DNA from 4 places in the Bradyrhizobium sp. Bra78 genome. Region 3 is predicted to be linked to each of the others. Evidence: predicted binding sites of a transcription regulator. Region 3 holds the regulator's gene; each other region holds the start of a gene.
What was found. Region 3 encodes PhoB, which activates phosphate uptake and scavenging genes when phosphate is short. Its sites were predicted from a motif close to TGTCATNNANCTGTCAT; they were not measured.

Region 1 (3,563 bases), on a different contig from region 3:
TACAAGTCGGTGATTGCGGGTGCTTGCGGCTCAGACTTTAGTCCGACCAATCATGAACGACTGGTAATGTCGCCTGCGCTCTTCGGGTGTGAAAGGAGACCGGGCCGCCGATGCGGGCCTGCAAGTTTTCCGAAGCGATCACGCGAATGAAGTTGCCAGCACACTATAGGGCGCCATCGGCGTCGATGATCGGAAAGAGCCGCGAGGGGCGCTACAGCCCCCGGATCATCCCCGCATCGATCAGCAGCCGGTTCAGCCGCCGCGCTTCCGCCCCGTCCTTGCAGCCGTAAAAGATTCCCTTGCAACGGAGCATGATCTGCTTCTGCTCGGCGAAGGACGGATCAAGCGGAATACCGGCGGCTTCCTGGATGACCAGCGGCAGATACGGGCCGTCGATCGTGTCCATCACGGCCTCGCTCTTGACCGGCTCGAAATTGACGGCGTCGATCGCATAATAGGTCGCGTAGAGACGCGGATCGTAGGCGTCGAGCTTCTTGCCGATAGCGCCCTCGTCGAGCCCGGGCTCGAGAATATTCGGCGCAAACTCAGGCTGGTGGTCGCCGTAGCGCACGATCAGGAAGGGCTCGCCGGGAAAACTCTTCTTCAGGCCCGCGACGAACGCTCTGTACTGCTCGGCGCTCATCGCCTGCCGGCGCAGATATTCGTCGATCGACGGGACATTGCCGGGCGCACGCCAGTTCGGCAGCAGATCGGGGCGGAAGCGCGTCTCCCAGGGGAAATGATTGGCGCCGAGATAGATGAAGGTGAACAGCGGCTTGTTCGGCCTCCGCTCGCCCATCAGCCGGAGCGCCTTGTCATAGAAGAAAGAGTCCGGCTCGACATCCTTGGCGCCGAGATCCTTCGAGTCGAGGAAGCGTTCGACGCCGGTCGTCATCTGAAAGCTGCGCGCGCCCATGAAGCCGCCATAGGCGGGATAGAGCGATAGGGTATCGTAGCCGCAGCGGCGCAGCGCCAGCGGCAGGCCGCGCTCGACGCGGTTTGAGGCGATGCGCGTCACGAAATATGCGAAGCGGCCGAACGAGCGCGAGGAAAGGCCCGCGAGCACGTTGTATTCGGTGAACCAGCTCGGCCCGCCATTGCTTTCGGCCAGGAACGTACGCTCCTTGCCGTCCCAGGACTTGAAATGGCTGCCATAGCCCGGCGGCACCTTGATGCCTTGGGCCGCGCGGATGTCGAAGCTCGATTCATCATGGACCATGATGATGTTCGGTCGCCGGCCCGCTGGATGGCAGGCATCGACCAGCGGCACATTGAGCCGCTCGCTGGTCGAAGCGGCCGACTCCATGAAGCCGTATTGCGCAAAGTCGGAGACCGCGCTGACGCCGGAGCGGAAGAATTTCGAGAGATAGCCGTCGTCGTAATAGCCGCGCCAGGCCTCGTCCGGACGATAGAGCGAATAGCCGACCAGCGCGGCAAGACAAGCGAGCTTGCAGGCGAGCGCCGGCAGGCGGCGGATGCGGAACGGGTCGAGCCACCACAGCGCATACATCAGCGGCAGCGTGACGAGGCCGGCCAGGATCACCGACCAGCGCAAATTCGGGAAGATCGTGAACAGGAATGCCACCGTGTCGCGGTCGATCATCATCAGGTCGATGAAGTTGACCGTCATCTGCACGACGTCGTGCTTGAGCCGCGACAGCAGCACCAGCACCACGACCATGGTCAGCGACAGCGCACCCGACAGCGCCGGCCGCCGCAGCAGCGTGATCCAGAAGAAGTTGAGGATGCCCCAGGCCAGCGCGAAGGAGAGGCGCGAGCCGAAATCGGTCTCGGTCTCGTACATCAGCGCGAGCGCCGCCAGATGGGGCGCCGCGACCGCGAGCAGCCGCCACATGCCGAGCGCGGCGACGCTCGCCAGCACGGCGGTCGTGCCAAAGGGACCTGGACTGGGCGCGGACGCCATCGACGACACGCAACTTCTGGTCCGGCGCGATGAATACCCAGCCGTCTGGCCGGCCTGCGGCGTTCGGCGCAGCCGGAGGCCTGCACCGTGTCATAAAACTGTAATTGAACGGTCACGGACAAGCAACGCGCGTCACGGGCCGATCTTCGCTTAATGTTAGTGGACGGCGAACGGCCGCGTGGCCAACTCCATCCCTCACCCTCAGGAGCCTGCGACGCAGGCGTCTCGAAGGGCGAGGCCCGAGTTGGGCCTGCATGGTTCGAGACGGCGCTACGCGCCTCCTCACCATGAGGGTCGGGCAGGATCAGGCGCCGTGCGCCGGCCTGGCGATCCCGGCGATGAACAGGTCGATCACCCCTTCCGCCATCTGGTCGATCTCGCCCTCCTCCACGCCCCACCGCGGAAGGTGGCCGTCGAGGTTCATCCGGGCAAAGCCGTAGACCATGGCGCGGCCGGCGACCTGGATGCTCTTGAGGTCGGCCGATCGCAACAGGCCCTGCTTCGCCGCATCGGCCAGGATCTGCTCGGTCAGAGCGATCAACTCGGCATTGTCGCGCGTCAGCTCCGCCGAGCTGCCATGGGCGAAATAGCGCCCGGTGGAGATGATCTCGAAATGCGCGGGATTGCGCATCGCCCAGCGCAGGTAGGCAAGGCCGAAGGCGCGGAAGCGGCCGAGCGGAGCGGCGGTCGGTGCCTGATCCAGCGCCACCTCGATCTCGGCTCGAAAGCGCCGCTGCGCCTCCTCGGCCGCCGCCGCCATCAAGGCATCGCGGTTCGGAAAGTGCCGGAACGGCGCCCCCGGCGACACCGCGGCCCGTCGTGCGGCCTCGCGCACCGAGACTTCCGCACCCTCCGCAGCCAGTTGCAGCGCAGCATCGATCAGCGCGCGGCGGAGGTCGCCATGGTGATAGGGCCGGGGTTCGGGGAGATTGGTGCGGCGAGCACGCGGCTTGGACGGCGGTCGAGCGGGCATGCCGCGTTCTAGCATCACCCGAACGTGAATGTAAGCAGCGATTACACCATTGACGGTCACCCCCTCCCCAAATGTAATCGATGATTACATAATGGAGGAGACCACCATGACACAACGCCAAAGCTGGTTTGAAGGCTGGCGGCTGCTCGCCGCTTTCTGCTTGAGCCTGATCGTCCTGAGCCTGTGGATCGCCTCGATGCGGCAGTTCGAGGTCGAGGGCGTGCGGATGGTGATCCGCTTCACGGCACGAAGCTCGCTGCTGCTGTTCTGCCTCGCCTTCAGTGCCGCGGCACTGGCGCGGCTGTGGCCCAACAGCTGGACGCGCTGGCAGCGACGCAACCGGCGCTATCTGGGCTTGAGCTTCGCCGCCTCCCACGCCATCCACGCAGGCGCGATCGTCGCGTTCGCCGAGATGGATCCGGCCGGCTTTGCCGAGACCACCTCGGCGGCCTCCTACATCTTCGGCGGCATCGGCTATGCCGTCATCATCGCCATGAGCGCGACCTCGTTCGACCGCACCGCCGCGCTGCTCGGGCCGCGCGCTTGGCGCGCGCTGCACCTAGCAGGCGGATACTATCTCTGGGTCCAGTTCATGGTGTCGTTCGGCAAGCGCGTGCCGGCGATGCCGCTCTACGCCGCATTTCTCATTCCGCTCCTCGCGGTGAT
Region 2 (3,563 bases), on a different contig from region 3:
AGCAGATCTGGTTGTCGAGGCGAAGCGGCTGGTCCGCTGCCGAATGTTTCCGGGGCATCGAGAATCTCACGGGGCTTTCCTCATTCTGGGCCCGGCGGGCGGCACATTCAATTGCGAACAATTAAATGTGAGACAGTCCGATTTCAATTGCGCACAATCTAATTGTTTGCGATAGAAACGTCACCCCAACCCGAAGACCTGAGGAGACGAAAATGTCCGTGAACGTCCTCTACAAGACCAGCGCAAAAGCCACCGGCGGCCGTGACGGCCATGCTGCGACCCTCGACGGCGCGCTCGACGTCAAGCTCACCACGCCGAAGGAGCTCGGCGGCGGCGGCGGCGCAGGCAACAATCCCGAGCAGCTGTTTGCGGCCGGCTATGCCGCCTGCTTCATCGGCGCGATGAAGTTCGTGGCCTCGCAAGGCGGCCCGAAGGTTCCCGGCGATGCCTCCGTGACCTCGACGGTCGGCATCGGCCCGCGCTCGGCCGGCGGCTTCGGGCTCGACATCGATCTCGCCGTCTCGTTGCCGGGCCTTGCCCGCGCGGAGGCCGAGGCGCTGGTCGAGAAGGCGCACCAGGTGTGCCCGTATTCCAACGCGACGCGCGGCAATGTCGACGTTCGCCTGACGGTCGTCTGATCCAACGGCGGATTGGCTGGCCCGGGATCCCCCTCGGGCCGGCCGCTTCGGTTCGATTTGCCAGATTCTTGATTTGCCATCCCGCGGGATGGCGCGGCGGCACCGCATACGCCCCTACGCACCAAGCCATTGCTGGGGCAAAAAAACCTCGCTAGGCCTGTGATCAATGATCGACACAGGGGAAGCGAAGGCATGACTGAAGCCGCCAGTTCTGGAGCCGCACCAGGCGCAATGAGTGGACTGCGCGTCATCGATCTCACGCGCGTGCTCGGCGGCCCCTATTGCACCCAGATTCTCGCCGACCATGGCGCCGACGTGATCAAGGTCGAGCCGCCCGCCGGCGACGAGGTGCGCGACTGGGGCCCGCCCTTCCACGAGGAGGACGCGGCCTATTTCGTCGGCATCAACCGCAACAAGCGCTCGATCGGCCTCGACCTCGCCTCCGAAGGCGGCCGAACTGTTCTGCTCAAGATGCTGGAGACGGCCGACGTCCTGATCGAGAATTTCAAGCCGGGCACGCTGGAGAAATGGGGCATCGGCAGCGAGGTGCTGCGCGAAAAATTCCCGCGCCTCGTGCATTGCCGGATCTGCGGCTTCGGCGCCGACGGGCCGCGCGGCGGCAATCCCGGCTATGACGCCATCATCCAGGCCATGACCGGCATGATCGCTGCAACCGGCTCGCCCGAGAGCGGGCCGATGCGGATCGGCGTGCCGCTGGTCGACATCACCACCGGGCTGTATGCGGCGATCGGCATCCTGATGGCACTGTCGGAGCGGCAGCGCTCGGGCCAGGGGCAGTTCCTGGAGACGACGCTGTACGAGACCGGCCTTGCCATCATGCATCCGCACACTGCGAACTATTTCATGCATGGCAAGCCGCCGTCGCTCACCGGCAACGAGCATCCCAACCTCGTGCCCTACGCGATCTTCCCGACCAAGACCGACGACATCTTCATCGGCGTCGGCAATGACGGCACCTTCCGCAAGCTCGCCAAGGAGATCGGCAAGCCCGAGCTCGGCACCGATCCGCGCTTCGCCCGCAACAAGGACCGCATCGCCAATCGCGAGGCGCTGCGGACCGAGCTTGCCGCCGTGTTCAGCCAGCACGAGGCCGAGCCGCTGTGCAATCGCCTGCTTGCCGCGGGCCTGCCGGCGGGCCCTGTGCAGAAGATCGACCAGGCGTTGACGAACCCGCACACGATCCATCGCGGCGACATCATCGAGAAGGACTGGTACAAGGGTGTCGCCTCGCCGATCCGGCTCGATCGCAGCAAGCCGAGCCTGCGCCGCCTGCCGCCGAAATTCAGCCAGCACTCCCAGGAAGTGCTGGGCGAGTTCGGCTACTCCAAGGCGGAGATCGACGCGATGGTCGAGAAGGGCACCGTCTGCGGCCCCGAGCGCAAGCGCTGAGATAGGACGAAGATCGAGCGGCAGCGCAAGTGCGCTCCCTCCTCCGCTTACGGGGGAGTGTTGGGGAGAGGGTGTCTCCGCAATGGGACAATCCCCCGGAGGAGAGAACACTCACCCGTGCTACGCGCGACCTCTCCCGCAAGCGGGAGAGGTTTTGAACCCGCGGCCTGTTCGTCAGCCTCACAGATCCAATGCCGCACTGCGGCGCGGGCGCGCATGTGCACCGCGAACGGAGGCGGCTGCACGCTCGGCATTCGCCTATTTGACGGCTTCCCTTTTCCAGCGCTTGCCGCTTTCGTTTCGGCCGCTTACACAGTCATGTGAACGTCATATGGCGCTGCTAGCGCAAGCGATCATTTTGACGACCCAAGGGAGGTTTACTTGATGGCTCTTCGACGCTTTGGAGCGGCTGCCGCTGTTGCAGCCATGGTTGGTTCGGGCGCTTCGCCCGCGTGGGCCGTGACCGAAATCCAGTGGTGGCACGCGATGACCGGCCCGAACAACGACGTCGTGGTCAAGCTTGCCAACGATTTCAACGCGTCTCAGGGCGACTACAAGATCGTCCCGACCTTCAAGGGCAGCTATGCCGACACGTTGAACGCCGGCATCGCGGCGTTCCGCGCCGGCAACGCACCGGGCATCATGCAGGTGTTCGAGGTCGGCACCGCGACCATGATGGCCGCCAAGGGCGCCATCAAGCCCGTCTCGGATCTCATGAAGGAGCAGGGCGAGAAGTTCGATCCGCAGTCCTACCTGCCGGCAATCACCGGCTACTACTCGACCGCGAAGGGCGAGATGCTCTCGTTCCCGTTCAACTCGTCGAGCATGGTCATGTGGGCCAACCTCGACGCCCTGAAGAAGGCCGGCATCGACGCGCCGCCGAAGACCTGGCCCGAGGTGTTCGCGGATGCCAAGAAGCTGCATGCGACGAGCCCGACCTGCGGCTTCTCGTCGTCCTGGGTCACCTGGGGCTTCATCGAGCAGTTCTCGGCCTGGCACAATATCCCGATCGGCACGAAGGCCAACGGGCTCGACGGCTTCGACACCGTGCTGGAATTCAACAATCCGCTCGAGACCAAGCTTCTGGAAAATCTCGTCGAGCTGCAAAAGGACAAGAGCTACGACTATTCGGGTCGCACCAACACCGGCGAAGGTCGTTTCACCTCCGGCGAATGCGCGCTCTACATGACGTCCTCGGCCTTCTATCCGAACGTCAAGGCGAACGCGAAGTTCAACTATACGGCGGTTCCGATGCCCTATTTCCCGGACGCCAAGGACGCGCCGCAGAACTCCATCATCGGCGGCGCTTCACTGTGGGTCATGGGCGGCAAGTCCAAGGAAGAGTACAAGGGCATCGCGAAGTTCTTCACCTTCCTGTCCGACACGGACCGCCAGGTCTACCTGCACGAGGTCTCCGGCTATCTGCCGATCACCAAGGCGGCTTACGACAAGACCAAGGCGTCGGGCTTCTATGAGAAGAATCCGATTCTCGAAGTGCCGCTGAAGGAACTGACC
Region 3 (3,563 bases):
CATCACCGGCCGGTTCGGCTGAGGAGACAGGACATGGGTTCCGAACATACCGCAAAGGCCTTCGACACCGACCTCCAGGAGCTCACTCGCCTGGTCGCCGAGATGGGCGGAATCGCAGAGCGCATGATCGTCGATTCCGTCGATGCGCTGATCCGCCGCGACGTCGCGCTCGGCCAGCGCGTCGTCGCCATCGACGTCGAGCTCGACGCGCTCCAGAAGAAGATCGAGGAGCGCGCCGTCCTCACCATTGCGCGCCGCCAGCCAATGGCGGTCGATCTGCGCGAGATCGTCGGCGCCATGCGCGTCGCGACCGATCTGGAGCGTATCGGCGACCTCGCCAAGAACATGGGTAAGCGCGTCGCGGCGCTGGAAACGGATTTTCATCCGCTCAAGCTGTTCCGCGGCCTCGAGCACATGACCGACCTCGTGCAGCAGCAGGTCAAGTCGGTGCTGGACGCCTATGCCGCGCACGATCTGCCGGCGGCGATGGCGGTGTGGAAGGGCGACGAGGAAGTCGATGCCATCTGCACCTCGCTGTTCCGCGAGCTTCTCACCTACATGATGGAGGATCCGCGCAACATCTCGTTCTGCATCCATTTGATGTTCTGCGCCAAGAATATCGAGCGCATCGGCGACCACGCCACCAATATCGCCGAGACCGTGTTCTACATGATCGAGGGCCAGGCGATCACCGACAAGCGGCCGAAGGGCGACATGACGAACTTCGCCACGACGGTTCCGAATACCTGATCACGCAAGGAGCGACGACACCATGGGCGCACGCATTATGGTGGTTGAGGACGAGGAAGCTCTCACCGAGCTTCTTCGCTACAACCTCGAAGGCGACGGCTATGACGTCGAGACGGTGATGCGCGGCGACGACGCCGACACCCGGCTCAAGGAGCACATCCCCGATCTCATCGTGCTCGACTGGATGCTGCCGGGTCTGTCCGGCATCGAGCTGTGCCGACGGCTGCGCACCCGGCCCGAGACCAAGCAGCTCCCGATCATCATGCTCACCGCGCGCGGCGAGGAGAGCGAGCGGGTGCGGGGTCTTGCGACCGGCGCCGACGATTACATCGTCAAGCCGTTTTCGGTGCCGGAGCTGCTGGCGCGGGTGAAGGGCCTCTTGCGGCGCGCAAGCCCGGAGCGGCTCGCCACCGTGCTCGCCTATGGCGACATCGAGCTCGATCGCGACAAGCGCCGCGTGGCGCGCTCCGGCCGGCCGATCGATCTCGGCCCGACCGAATATCGCCTCCTGGAGTTCTTCCTGGAGCATCCGGGCCGGGTGTTCTCGCGCGAGCAGCTGCTCGACAGCGTCTGGGGCCGCGACATCTACATCGACGAGCGCACGGTCGACGTGCATATCGGCCGCCTGCGCAAGCTGCTCAATCTCGGCCGCGAGCAGGACCCGATCCGCACCGTCCGCGGCGCCGGCTATGCGCTGGACGACCGTTTCGCGAAGGCGGAGCAGGCGTAAGTTCAGCCGCGAACAGGCAAGTAAAAAGCGCGCCGGGCGGCGCGCATTTCCATTTTTCGATCGTTCCGGTCCCTACTGCGCAATTGCGCGCTAGCTAGTTAGGCCGGGACGATGTCGTTTGGAGCCGGGCTTCAGCGCGGCCCCGGCTTCGCCGGTGCGCGCCGGCGATCCGCCGCGGGCTGATACGCCACGCGCGAGTGCTGGGCGCAATAGGGCAGGCCGGAGAGGGCCTTGCCGCCGCAGAAGAAGAAGTCCGGGCTCGAGGGATCGCCGACCGGCCAGTGGCAGGTCGCCTCGTTCAGCTCCAGCAGCGACAGCCGCTGGCTCATCGGCACCACGTTGTCGTAGGTGACCGGCTCAGCCTCCACCTCGACCTCGAAGGCCTGCGCCAGCGCGGTGTTGCCGCGCGAGATCGGACGGGTCACCCGCATCATGTGCTGCGCGGGACGCGCCTTGCGCGGCCGGGGCGCTGCGGAAGATGGGCTCTTGGCGCGGCCCGACAGGCCGAGCCTGTGCACTTTGCCGATCACGGCATTGCGGGTCACATTGCCGAGCTCAGCCGCGATCTGGCTGGCCGAAAGTCCGGCCTCCCAGAGCTTTTTCAGCTGCTCGACGCGATCATCGGACCAGGTCAAAACCGTCATTGCACCCTTTCCCTCGCTGCGCGCCAGCCATCCTGGGGCCTCGCAGCGAATGCCTAAGCCTTAAAAACCCGTGCCGTCAGAATCCCTTAAGGCTCGCCGGGCGCGCCAATGACGCCCGAACGTTTACGCCGGTACATAAGGACTTAGAGATCAGAACCGCTGCACGAGATGTCGTATCTGACAATCCAAACGCTACAATATGGCGTGACTCCCGCGCAAGAGTCCGCCGACTCGCTTCCACATGTTCCGTGGTGAAAAACCCGCAAAATCGGCACCGCAAGACTACGGATTCTGCGTTTCGCGAGGCTTTCCGGGCGGCATTGACACCCGTCTTGCCAGGCATAAGATAGTGCTGCGTGCCGCCCTTAAAAGGCGGCACGTTTCGTTTTCCGGACCGGTCAATGGTGCGTTGCGCAATGCACATTCAGGCCGTCCACAACATTCAAGTGATCGTCATGACCAACAGCGCCGCGCCGCATTTGCTCCCTGTTTTCGCCAGGGCCGACCTCGGCTTCGAGCGCGGCGAGGGCTGCTGGCTGATCGCGACCAATGGCGAGCGCTATCTCGATTTCACTTCGGGCGTCGCCGTGAATGCGCTCGGTCATGCTCATCCCGCGCTGGTCGCAGCGTTGCAGGAGCAGGCGACCAAGCTCTGGCACATGTCGAACCTGTTCCAGAGCCCGGACGGCGAGAAGCTTGCGAACCGCCTCTGCAACGAGAGCTTTGCGGACTTCGTGTTCTTCTGCAATTCCGGCGCCGAGGCGCTGGAAGGTGTGATCAAGCTGGTCCGCCATCATCACTTCTCCAAGGGGCATCCGGAACGCTATCGCATCATCACCTTCGAAGGCGCGTTCCACGGCCGCACGCTGGCGACGCTGGCCGCGACGGGTTCTGCGAAATATCTCGAAGGTTTCGGTCCGCCGATGGATGGTTTCGACCAGGTGGCGCATGGTGACATCGAGGCCGTGAAGAAGGCGATCGGTCCGCAGACCGCCGGCATCCTGATCGAGCCGATCCAGGGCGAGGGTGGCGTGCGTTCGGCGCCTCCCGGCTTCCTCAAGGCGTTGCGCCAGCTCTGTGACGAGAAAGGCCTGCTGCTCGCGTTCGACGAGGTGCAGACCGGCATGGGCCGCACTGGCGATCTCTTCGCCTATAAGCGCACCGGCGTCACGCCTGACGTGATGTCGCTGGCCAAGGCGCTCGGCGGCGGCTTCCCGATCGGCGCGATTCTGGCGACCGCGGACGCGGCTTCCGGCATGGGGCCCGGCTCGCACGGCTCGACCTTCGGCGGCAATCCGCTCGCGATCTCGGCCGCGAACGCCGTGCTCGACGTCATGCTCAAGCCCGGCTTCTTCGATCACGTCCAGAGGATGTCGCTGCTGCTCAAGCAGAAGCTCGCCTCCGTGATCGACCGTCATCCCGATATCGTCAGCGAAGTG
Region 4 (3,563 bases), on a different contig from region 3:
CACCCGCTTGTCGTTGGGCACGAGGCCGCGCACCGCGAGCGTGCCGGTCGACTGGGTGAGGGTCGGCGCGACGTAGTCGAGCTTGCCCTCATGTGGATAGCCGGCTTCGGTCTGCAGGCCGACTTGAATCGGGAATTGCTTCATGTCGGCGGCGGTCAATCCGCGTCGGGCGGCCTCGGCGCGGATGCGCAGCACGTCTTGCTCGTTGACGGTGAAGTTCACATAGATCGGGTCCATCGCAACGATGGAGGCGAGCTGGGTCGGGGAGGAGACGCCGACGAGCTCGCCGACCGAGACCATGTGAGCGCTGACGATGCCATCGAAAGGCGCGGTCACGTTGGTGTAGCCGTAGTTTACCTGGGCGAGCCTGGTGTTGGCCTGGGCCTGCTGGAGATTGGCCTGCGCGTTGTCGCGGGTGGATGTCGAGGTATCGAGCGTGGCCTGCGACACCGCCTGGCGCTGCACCAGATCGCTTTGTCGCTTGAAATCGGCTTCGGCCTGCCGGACCGAGGCCTGCGCGCCGGCCTCGGCCGCCTGCGCCTGCTCGAGCTTGACCTTGTAAGTCTCCGGCTCGATGGTGAACAGCTGGGTGCCCTGCTTGACGAAGGTGCCGTCCTGATAGTCGATCGATTGCAGGAAGCCCTGCACGCGCGCGACGAGATCGACGCTCTTGATCGGCGCGGTGTTGCCGGTGGCCTCGACATAGCGCGTCACCGGGCGTTGCACCGGCGTTGCGACGTCCACCTTGGGCGGTGGCGGGGCCACGAAGCTGTTCTTCTCCTCGCAGCCGGCAAGCGCCGCCAAGGCCATCGCGGCGGCGAGCGCCCGCCCGACACCTCTCCACGCTCCGTTGCGCCGTGCGGGAGATGCGGGATTCGCGCAGGTCATTCGGTGGCCCCCGATTATTGTCTGTCGGTGCGGCAGGCTATCAACAAATGTCCTGCCGTGGAACACCATAGCCATGGCGGTCAGCGGCCTTGCACTGCAAACAGCGCTGTGGCCTTTGACAGTTTTGTCACGACAAACCGCTTTTCATCGTGCGCACGATCGACCAGAATTGTGTCAAAGGCCGAGCGACGGCGCGCGGCGCGGTCGGGACGAAGAAGAGAAGAAAAAGAAGAGACTCAGAAGAAACGAAGAAGAAAAGGTCAGGAGATTATGGCATGCCAAGGTCGCTCCCGTCGGCTCTCGCCGGCCTCGTTCTCGCAGCGTTGGTCGCCATGCCTGCGCTAGCGGACGGTTTGAAGGAGGAGATCGCGCCGACCGGCAGGCTCCGGGTCGCGATTGCGATCAGCCCGGCGGGCGGAGCGTTCTGGTCGACCAAGACCGAAGCCGGCTATGCCGGCGTCCCCGTCGATCTCGGCCGGGAGATGGCGGCCCAGCTCGGCGTCGCCGTCGAATATGTCGTGCACCAGAATTCCGGTCAGATCACCGATGCGGCGTCGAAGGGGACCTGGGACGTCACCTGGCTCCCCAAGGATCCCGAGCGCGAGACCATGATGATGTTTGGCCCGGTCTACGAGGTTGCGGACGCCACCTACATCGTCAAGGCCGGTTCGAGCGTTACCAACTTTGCCACGCTCGACCAGGCGGGCATCAAGGTCGCGGCCGTCAACGCCACCACCACCATGCGTGGCGCGATCGCGCATTTGAAGAATGCGAAAGTTACGGGCTATCAGACCTATGACGAGATCTTCGGTCTCCTGAAGAGCGGCGAGATCGATGCCTTCGCCCTGTCGCGCGACCAGCTCAACAAGATGGCGCAGAAGATTCCCGGCACACGGGTGCTGGACGAGACGTTCAAGAAGACGGTGACGGCCGTCGCCGTGCCGCTCGGCCATCCGCAGGCGCTGAGCTTCGTCACCAGGTTCATGAACGAGGCGACGACGAACGGCACCTTGCGCAAGGCCTATGACAATAACGGCCTGAAGGACGCGCCGATCCGCATCGAGTAGGGCAGCAGCCTCGGGTAAAGCGCCCATATCGAAAAAAATGTCTGAACAACTGCGCAAAGTGTCTCTTGCGTCAAACTGACACAGCTCTGTCATCGCGCGCCATTAACGTCCCGAGGGTCGGTGTCAATCTTTCGGGGCAACACAACAATGAAATCCAGATTTCTGACGACGGCCGCGATTTTCGCGGCCGCGACTGCACTCGCGTGCGCCATGCCGGTGCTCGCGGGCGATTTCGGTCGGGACCGGGATCATGATCATGACCAGGATCATCATCGCCATCCACATGGCATCCACACCGAGACGCCGATCAAGCATCTCGTGATCATCTTCAACGAGAACCGCTCGTTCGACCACTACTTCGCGACCTATCCGAACGCGGCCAATCCGTCCGGTTCGATTCCCTTCGCGCCGAAGCCGCATACGCCGAAGGTCAACAACCTCGTCACGGCGAACCTGCTGGTCAACAACCCCAACAACAGCCCGGCCAACGGCACCGCCGCGACGGATCCGTTCCGCCTCGACCGCACCCAGGCCAATACGCGCTCGCAGAACCATTCCTACACGCCCGAGCAGCAGGCCGTGGACAACGGCAAGGAAGACCTATTCCCGAAATTCACCGGTCGCGGCACCGCCGGCGGCGCCGGCGCCTTCGGCACCAACGGCCAGGTGATGGGCTATTTCGACGGCAACACCATCACCGCCCTCTGGAACTACGCCCAGCACTTCTCGATGAGCGACAATGCCTGGACCGACACCTTCGGCCCGTCGACGCCGGGCATGCTCGAAGTGATCTCCGGTCAGACCAACGGCGTGCAGAACATCGTCGGCACGTCAGCGTCGATCGCCGACGGCCAGGGCGGCCTGACGCTGATCGGCGACACCGATCCGGGCAACGATCCCTGCTCGAGCAAGACCAGCACGATCCTGATGGACGGCAAGAACATCGGCGACCTGCTCAATGCCGAGCACATCAGCTGGGGCAGCTTCATGGGCGGCTTCGACCTGACGCTCAAGAACGCCAATGGCACCACCGGTTGCGGCCGAAGCACGTTCTCCAGCAACGTCAACGGCAGCATCGTCGACTACATTCCGCACCACGCCTGGTTCCAGTACTACAAGTCGACCGCCAATCCGAACCATGCGCGGCCAAGCTCCGTGCGTGCGATCGGCCACACCCATGACTTCAACGGCAACGTCGATCCGGCCAACCACGGCTACGATCTCGAGGACTTCTACGCTGCGGTGAAGGCCGGCAATTTCCCGGCCGTGTCATACATCAAGATGCCGGCCTTCCAGGACGGTCATGCCGGCAACTCCGATCCGCTCGACGAGCAGGTCGGCAATGTCGAACTGATCAATTTCCTGCAGAGGCAGCCGGAATGGCGCGAGACCGCGGTCATCATCACTTATGACGATTCCGACGGCTGGTACGACCATCAATACGTCGCGCCGAAGAGCGCGTCCTACGACCCGACGGCCGATCAGGTCAACGGTCCGGGCCTGTGCGGCCTGGGTGCGCAGAAGCAGCCGGCACCGAAGGGCCTTGGCGGCAAACCGGTGAACGGCCGCTGCGGTCCGGGTACGCGCATTCCCTTCATCGTGGTCTCG

Region 1: the regulator PhoB is predicted to act here: its motif matches at 2,013-2,029, upstream of OC450_RS02940 (LTA synthase family protein).
Region 2: the regulator PhoB is predicted to act here: its motif matches at 2,363-2,379, upstream of ugpB (sn-glycerol-3-phosphate ABC transporter substrate-binding protein UgpB).
Region 4: the regulator PhoB is predicted to act here: its motif matches at 2,032-2,048, upstream of OC450_RS01700 (phospholipase C).

What each region holds. Positions count from the first base shown of each region.
Region 1 is NZ_JALJRE010000001.1:614,793-618,355, reverse strand. It holds gene OC450_RS02940 (LTA synthase family protein) at 212-1,924, opposite strand; gene OC450_RS02935 (TetR/AcrR family transcriptional regulator) at 2,229-2,897, opposite strand; gene OC450_RS02930 (hypothetical protein) at 3,004-3,563, shown strand, end outside.
Region 2 is NZ_JALJRE010000009.1:203,281-206,843, reverse strand. It holds gene OC450_RS21265 (MarR family winged helix-turn-helix transcriptional regulator) at 1-58, opposite strand, end outside; gene OC450_RS21260 (organic hydroperoxide resistance protein) at 213-638, shown strand; gene OC450_RS21255 (CaiB/BaiF CoA transferase family protein) at 831-2,048, shown strand; gene ugpB (sn-glycerol-3-phosphate ABC transporter substrate-binding protein UgpB) at 2,433-3,563, shown strand, end outside.
Region 3 is NZ_JALJRE010000024.1:28,196-31,758, forward strand. It holds gene pstB (phosphate ABC transporter ATP-binding protein PstB) at 1-22, shown strand, start outside; gene phoU (phosphate signaling complex protein PhoU) at 34-750, shown strand; gene phoB (phosphate regulon transcriptional regulator PhoB) at 773-1,480, shown strand; gene OC450_RS33570 (GcrA family cell cycle regulator) at 1,612-2,124, opposite strand; gene OC450_RS33575 (aspartate aminotransferase family protein) at 2,580-3,563, shown strand, end outside.
Region 4 is NZ_JALJRE010000001.1:354,882-358,444, forward strand. It holds gene OC450_RS01690 (efflux RND transporter periplasmic adaptor subunit) at 1-888, opposite strand, end outside; gene OC450_RS01695 (ABC transporter substrate-binding protein) at 1,164-1,955, shown strand; gene OC450_RS01700 (phospholipase C) at 2,103-3,563, shown strand, end outside.